DNA from 3 places in the Massilia sp. LC238 genome. Region 1 is predicted to be linked to each of the others. Evidence: predicted binding sites of a transcription regulator. Region 1 holds the regulator's gene; each other region holds the start of a gene.
The links. The regulator FliA, encoded in region 1, starts transcription of late flagellar genes. The targets are predictions, from matches to a motif close to CTAAAGTTTNNNNNNNNNNNGCCGNTA.
Positions count from the first base shown of each region.

Region 2: the regulator FliA is predicted to act here: its motif matches at 1,460-1,486, upstream of flgM (flagellar biosynthesis anti-sigma factor FlgM).
Region 3: the regulator FliA is predicted to act here: its motif matches at 1,423-1,449, upstream of FG94_RS21640 (flagellar protein FliT).

Region 1 covers NZ_JNNN01000047.1:5,922-8,183, forward strand. The annotation lists gene FG94_RS12940 (flagellar motor protein) at 1-680, opposite strand, end outside; gene FG94_RS12945 (RNA polymerase sigma factor FliA) at 662-1,399, opposite strand; gene FG94_RS12950 (antiactivator of flagellar biosynthesis FleN protein) at 1,562-2,262, opposite strand, start outside.
Region 2 covers NZ_JNNN01000046.1:17,912-20,173, reverse strand. The annotation lists gene FG94_RS12885 (N-acetyltransferase) at 88-540, opposite strand; gene FG94_RS12880 (flagella synthesis protein FlgN) at 616-1,086, opposite strand; gene flgM (flagellar biosynthesis anti-sigma factor FlgM) at 1,093-1,410, opposite strand; gene flgA (flagellar basal body P-ring formation chaperone FlgA) at 1,527-2,213, opposite strand.
Region 3 covers NZ_JNNN01000078.1:71,698-73,959, forward strand. The annotation lists gene FG94_RS21635 (HDOD domain-containing protein) at 83-1,033, shown strand; gene FG94_RS21640 (flagellar protein FliT) at 1,090-1,371, opposite strand; gene FG94_RS21645 (M1 family metallopeptidase) at 1,644-2,262, shown strand, end outside.

The DNA of each region.
Region 1 (2,262 bases):
AGGTCGTGGAAGACTTCGGCGAGGATCTCGTACTGGGCCACCTTGTCGCTGACGATGGCTTTTAATTTATTCCCGACCGGGTAGAAGAACAGGTTGGCCAGCCCCACGCCATACACGGTGGAGACAAAGGCCACCGCGATGCCGGAACCCAGGCGCGACGGATCCGACAGGTTTTCCATCACGTGGATCAGGCCCAGCACCGCGCCCAGGATGCCGATGGTGGGCGCATAGCCGGCGGCCGATTCCCAGATGCGCGCCGCCTGGCGCTGCGAGAATTCGTAGGCGTTGATCTCGTTCTCCAGCAGGCTGCGGATCTTCTCGGGCTGGATGCCGTCGACCACCAGGCGCAGGCCCTTCTGGATGAATTTGTCCTTGGTGCCCATGTACTGCTCGAGCGAGAGCAGGCCGTCGCGCCGCGCGGAGAGGCTCCACAGCGCGATCTCGCGCGAGAGCAGCTCACGGTTCGATTTAGGCGGGAAAAACACCCAGCGCAGCATGCGCAGGCCCAGCATGAAGCTGCGCCGCTCGCTCTGCAGCAAGGTGGCACCGAAGGTGCCGATCACCACGATGGCGAAGGCGGACGGATGGATCAGCGACGCGAACTTGCCGCCGTCCAGCGTATGGCCGATGAAGATGCCCGCGATCGCGAGCACCAGGCCAGCTACGCTGGCCCAGTCCACAATTGCTCCCGTAGCGCCGCGCGCAGACGCGACACGGCCTGGGTGTGCAGCTGCGACACCCGCGACTCGCTCACGCCCATGACGGCGCCGATTTCCTTCAAGTTGAGTTCTTCCTCGTAGTAGAGGCCCATCAGCATCTTCTCGCGCGGCGGCAAGGCGTCGATGGCATCGATCACGGCCTGGCGGAAGCCCGTATCGAGCAGGCTGCGCAGCGGGTCGCTGTCGTCCACCGCATAGCGGTCGAGGAAGCTGTCGCTGCCGCCGTCCTCGCCCTGGTCGTGGAAGTCTTCGTAGTACAGCAGCTGGTGGCCGCCGCCGTCGCCCAGCATCTCCTGGTAGTCGGCGAGCGACATCTTGAGCGACTTGGCGATCTCGGATTCGCTGGCCGGACGGCCCAGGCGCTGCTGCAGCGCCTCCATCGCGGCTTCCACCTTGCGCATGTTCTGGCGCGTACTGCGCGGCATCCAGTCGCTGTTGCGCAGCTCGTCGAGCATGGCGCCGCGGATGCGCAGCACCGCATAGGTCTCGAACTGGGCGCCGTGGTTGTCTTCGTAGCGGTTGATCGCGTCGAGCAGGCCCATCATGCCAGCCTGCACCAGGTCATCGACTTCCACCGAAGGCGGCAGCTTGGCCTTCATGTGGTGGGCAAGACGCTTCACCAACGGCATGTGCTCCGTCAGCAAATGGTTCTTGTCCGCTTTCCCTTTGACCGTGTACATGCGTTCTGATTATCTTTTCTTCTCTTGTAGGGTGGGCGGGGTAATTTCGGGCAATGCCCGGAATTACAGACGCCCACGCGGTCAACCGACCGTGCTGCTGCCTGCGCGGCTATTCACACCCTAACTATCACCGCGTGGGCGGACAAGCCGCCCACCCTACGATTAACCCCTGCCCATGCCGGGCATCGCGTGCAACGCGAACTTGCCGGCCAGGCGACGGAAGGCGACCGAGGCCCCCGCCAGCGGGAAGGCATCGACCACCGCCCGGCCCAGGCGCGCGGCCCGGTGCAGGTACTCGTCGGCCGGCACCGAACCCATCGAGCGCAGGTTGACCGCCAGGTAGCGTGTTGCCGCAGCTGACATATTATCGTATACCACCTTGGCCTCCGCCTCTGTCGCGCCGGTCACCAGGATGCCGAAGGGACGGCGGCCCAGTTGCTGCGCCAGGCGCTTGATCAGCGCGTAGGCATTCGTGATCGACGCGGCGCTGGTAGAGACCTGCACCACGATCTCCGAGCTCGCCATCAGCGGCAGCGGGAATTCGCCGCTTGGCCCCAGTTCGCCGTCGACCATCACGATGCCGGCCTGCCCCACCAGCACGTCGAAGGTCTTGGCCAGGCGGCGCGCGTCATTGCTGCCGTGCGGACGGCCGAGCGAAGCCACCGAAAAGCCCTGCGGCACCGCGTGCAGCACCTGGTTCAGGCCATACTCCTGGCGCGCCACGGCGGCCAGGTTGGCGGCCCGGTTCAGGCCCAGGCGGCGCGCCACGCCGTAGTCGCGTTCGCAGGCGTCGACGATCAGGACTTCGTTCCCCAGCTGGGCCAGCGAGGCGCCCAGGTTGACCAGCATGGCGCCCTTGTCGT
Region 2 (2,262 bases), on a different contig from region 1:
GTGCGCGTTTGTTGTTGTTTGAAATCGCGCGAGCGTACCAGACAAGCGCCGCGCAAAATGCACGCATTGCCACGGGACGAAGAGCGCTTACAGCTCGGGCGGCGGCGCCACACCGTGTTCCTTGGTCAGCGCATAGCGCGCGCCGCCTGGCGGAAAGCCTTCCAGGCGGTGCTGCACGACGTAGCCCAGCTTCTGGTAAAACGCCAGGGCCTGGAAACTCAGTGTCTCCAGGAAGACGCGCTTGCAACCCCGACGCAGCCCTTCCTCCTCGGCCTTGATCAGGATGGCACGGCCGATGCCGCAGTTCCGCGCCGATTCGTCAACCCATAGCGCATGCACTTGTAGCCAGCTAACATAGGTGTCGCCCACCAGGCCGCCGACGATACGGTCTGTCTCGTCACGCACCGTGATCACCAGGTCCCGGGGAGTGTCGCCGCCGGTATGTGCGGCATGGAAGTCAATGAGGCCTTGGACAATGAGATTCGAATCGCGGTAGTCCGGGCTTTCCTCGACTGCAATGATGTAATCACTCTTCTGCATTGTGGCTAACTCTATGCTTTCAGCAAAAAAGACAATGGCCGCATCATGCGGCCATTGTCGTTTGAAGATGCGCCCTCAGCCGATCACGTAGCGCTTTGACGGCCCGCTTCCCAGCGCCTGGCCGCTGGCGCCATACACGCCGCCCGCATCCGCGCCGGCCGGCATGCGCAGGGCGTTGAGCACGCCCTGGTTGTGCGCCAGCTGCTTGTTGATCAGCATGCCGTTGACGCGGTTGAGTTCCTTGGCTTCCCGGGCCAGCGCCAGCAGCGCTTCCCACTGGGTTCTCGCTTCGTCATTGCCGCCCACCGCCAGCCAGGGTTCCATGCCTGCTTCCGAGCCTTCGCAGCCGGCTGCAAGCAGCGCGGCGTGGCGCTGGGCCGATAAATCGGCGAGCGCCTGCAGCAGTGCGTTCTTGCGGGGAGTGGTTTCCGCCAGCCCATCGGCGTCAGCTGCGACGAGCAGCTGCTGTTCCTGTTTCATCAGCTCGATCAGGAAGCCGAGGTGTTGCTGTTCTTGAAGGACGGTCGAGATTGGGCTGGTGGGCATGAAGGATTATCGCTTGCGTGAATGGAGCAAGTCGCGCACGGTGTCGAGCAGGCCGTCGGCGACTTTCTCGGAGTTGACCTGGAACTGGCCATCGGCGATGGCCATCTTGATGCGCTCGACTTTCTTGGTGTCGAACACCTGGTTGTTGCCGCCCACGGCATTGGCCATGGCCTGGCCCTGCGAGGACAGGCGCACGCTGTCGGTCGCGACCTGGGTGGTCGTCGCGGTCGTGGCGGCCTTGTCGGCGCCGCGTGCGTTCGCGGCGCCGTTGGTGTTGGTGGGCTGAAGGCCTGGGTTGCCCTTGAGGGTATCGTTGATTTTCACAGCATCATCCTTCTCTGTTCGGAGCGGAAACTCCGGGATCTGCATCCTGTATCGGCAAGGATTTCACAAACTTTAGCGCAGAAAAGGCCGTCCAATGAAAATATGCAAAGTGGTTTTCAGATCGCCACTTCGATGATCCCGCCCGCCCGCGCGGTGCCGCTGACCACCGTTCCCGACTGGGTCCGCGCCTGCGCCACCTGGCCTTCGCCGGCGTTGCTGATCGCCTTCGCTTCCGCCGACACCGAGAAATTCGTTCCTTTCGACACCAGGCGCACCGCCTGGCCCTGCTGGACCACCGGGCGCGACCGCAAGGTGTCGAGGCGCAGCGGCGTGCCGGACGGCAAGGAGGCGGTCGGCGTGCGGCCGATGGCCTGGGCCATGTCGGTGATGATGCCGTTCGGCATGGCGGCGATGTCGCCCTTCATCATGACGAGCTGGGTGGCGTCGACCGGCTGGCCCTGGGCCAGCGGTACGGCGGCGGCGACGTAGTCGGCCATCACCTGCACGGTGGCCTGAATATACACCGTCCAGGGCGAGGGAGCGGTGCAGCGCACCCCGACCGTTGTTTTTCCCCACGCGCGCGCGCCCGGCTGCTGGAAGGCTTCCGGCGCCGGGCAGCTAGCCAAGCTGGTGCGCGGGTCGACTTGCCCCACCTTGATCGTCACCTGGCCCGGCAGGCCGGCGCTCTGGCTCTGCAGGTACTGTTCCACGACCGTGCGCAGGGCCGGGAGGTTCTGGCGGCCTTGTGCGCTCGCGAGCGGGGCGAGCAGGACGAGCAGGACGGCGGCGATGGTGCGTTTCATGGTCAATCCGGCGGATGCAGGTGGGAGATGCTGCCATTCTAGGCAGTGA
Region 3 (2,262 bases), on a different contig from region 1:
GAACGTCCATTCGCAGTTCATGCGTTTTGCATGGTGGGCCCTTGGGCTACAATCCCACCTGCGGCACAGACCCTGGCGGACTATGAAGAACTGGATCAATCGTTTACTGAGCGGCGCGGAACCCCAGGCGGCCACGCCCGAGGAGCCGGGCGGCGGCACGGACCATGCCGCGACCGACGCCCTGTACTACCTCTGGCTGGCTGGTCCGGCAAGGTTCGACGCGCCGCCCGAGACCGAGCGCCTGATCCTGGAGCAGGTGCGCACGCTGGCGCAGAACCCGGCCATCGCGGCCGAGCTGGTGCCGCGGGTTCCGGAACTGATCCCCAAGCTGCTGCGCAGCCTGCGTGACGAGAGCGTCAGCACGGGCGAGCTGGCCGGCCAGCTCGCCGAAGACGTGGTGCTGGTGGCCGAAGTGCTGCGCGAGGCCAACAGCGCCTATTACCGTCCCGTCGCCCCGATCAAGACCCTGGACGCCGCCATCATGCTGCTCGGGCAGAACGGCTTGCGCATGCTGCTGGCGCGGGTCGCCTTCCGGCCCCTCATCAGACTGCACGAGGCGGGCTTTGCCCGCCGTGCGGCGCCGCTGGTATGGAACCATTCCGAAAAATGTGCGGTGGCGGCGAGCCTGATGGCGTCGGCGGTGGCGGCCGACATCTTCGAATCCTGCCTGGCGGGGCTGATGCAGGACGTCGGACTGATCGTCGCCTTCCGCCTTAGCGACCGCATCTGCCAGAACGGCAAGGTGCCGGCCTCCGAAGCGTTCGGGGTGGAACTGCTGGCGCGCAGCCGGCAGCTGTCGGCGGTCATCGCCAGGCACTGGGATTTCCCGGACAAGGTGGCCGAGGCGATCGCCCGGGCCGGCGAACCGGATGGTCCGAACCTGGCGCAGGCGCTGGCGCAGGGTGATCACATCGCCAAGCTACGGCTCCTGATCGATGCCGGGAAGCTGGCCGAGGACGATGCGCTCGTCACGGAAGGGCTCAACGGTTACCAGCGCCGCTGCCTGGGCAAGCTCAGTAAGCTGGAATCGTAGCCAGACCACCAAAGAAAAAGGCACCCGCAGGTGCCTTCGATCGTAATTCTTGCTGATCAGTGCGCGCACATCGCGCGGTCCAGCTGCCCCATCCAGGGTTCGGTCACGTCGCGAATCGCGCGGTCATTGGCCATCAGTTGTTTGAGCAGGTCGATCTTGCGCTGGCGCTTGGCGCCTTCCAGTGCCGGCACGCCGCCGATCGCGGCCCCTGCGGCCACCGCCGCCTGCACGTTCAGCTTGTCGAAACCGGTCCAGTCGCCAGCCTCGGCGGCGCCCTTCATCTGGCTGCTGAGGCCAGCGAGGTTTTCGTACATCGAGAGGACGTCGTTCGAGGTCATGTTGGCACCAAGGCAATGAACGCCGGCCGGATTGCCGGGTATCTAAGGCATTTACGGATGGGCTTTCGGGAACTTTAGGGTAATTCGAAAAAAATTTCGGATTTTTTTCGAATGCCTCCGCCATTCCCCGGTTTCAGCAGTCTGGCCCCGTTTTTTGCAGTCTGTCGCAATCCGGGCGCAGGCGGCGCCCGGCTTTCCTACAGTGCGTGCTGGGTTCTTGCGCCATCGCGCGCAGGAACCGTCAAATAAAAACAGATTCGAGAGAGAGACTTATGAGAGACATGCCAGTCGCCCGGGCTCGCAAAGCCACGGCCGCGCTTGCGTTGGCCCTGGGCGCCGCCACGGCGCAGGCCGAGGCGCCGTTTTCTTTCGCGGCAACGCCGGGCAAGCTGCCGAAGGACGTGGTGCCGCTGCAGTACGACGCCCACATCGTGCCGGACGTCGCCGTCAACAGCTTCCGCGGCACCCAGACGGTCGAGATCGACGTCCTGAAGCCGACCTCGACCATCATGCTGAACGCCGACAACATGCAGATCGATTCGGCCAGCCTGACGGGCAAGCACATCGGCACCTTGAAACTGGACCCCATCCTCGACAAGAAGCAGCAGACCCTGCGCTTCGCGCTGTCCCAGCCGCTGGCGCCGGGCAGGTACGCGCTGGCGCTGGCCTTCCGCGGCCAGATCAACCGCGAAGGGCGCGGCCTGTTCTACGTGAACTACAAGGCGGGCGGCCAGGACAAGAAGCTGATCGCCACCACCATGGCGCCGACCGACGCCCGCCGCATGCTCCCGACCTGGGACGAACCGGCCTTCCGCGCCCGCTTCAAGCTCACCGTCGACGTGCCGGGCAATTTCAAGGCCTACTCCACTACCCCGATCGACAAGCGCGAAG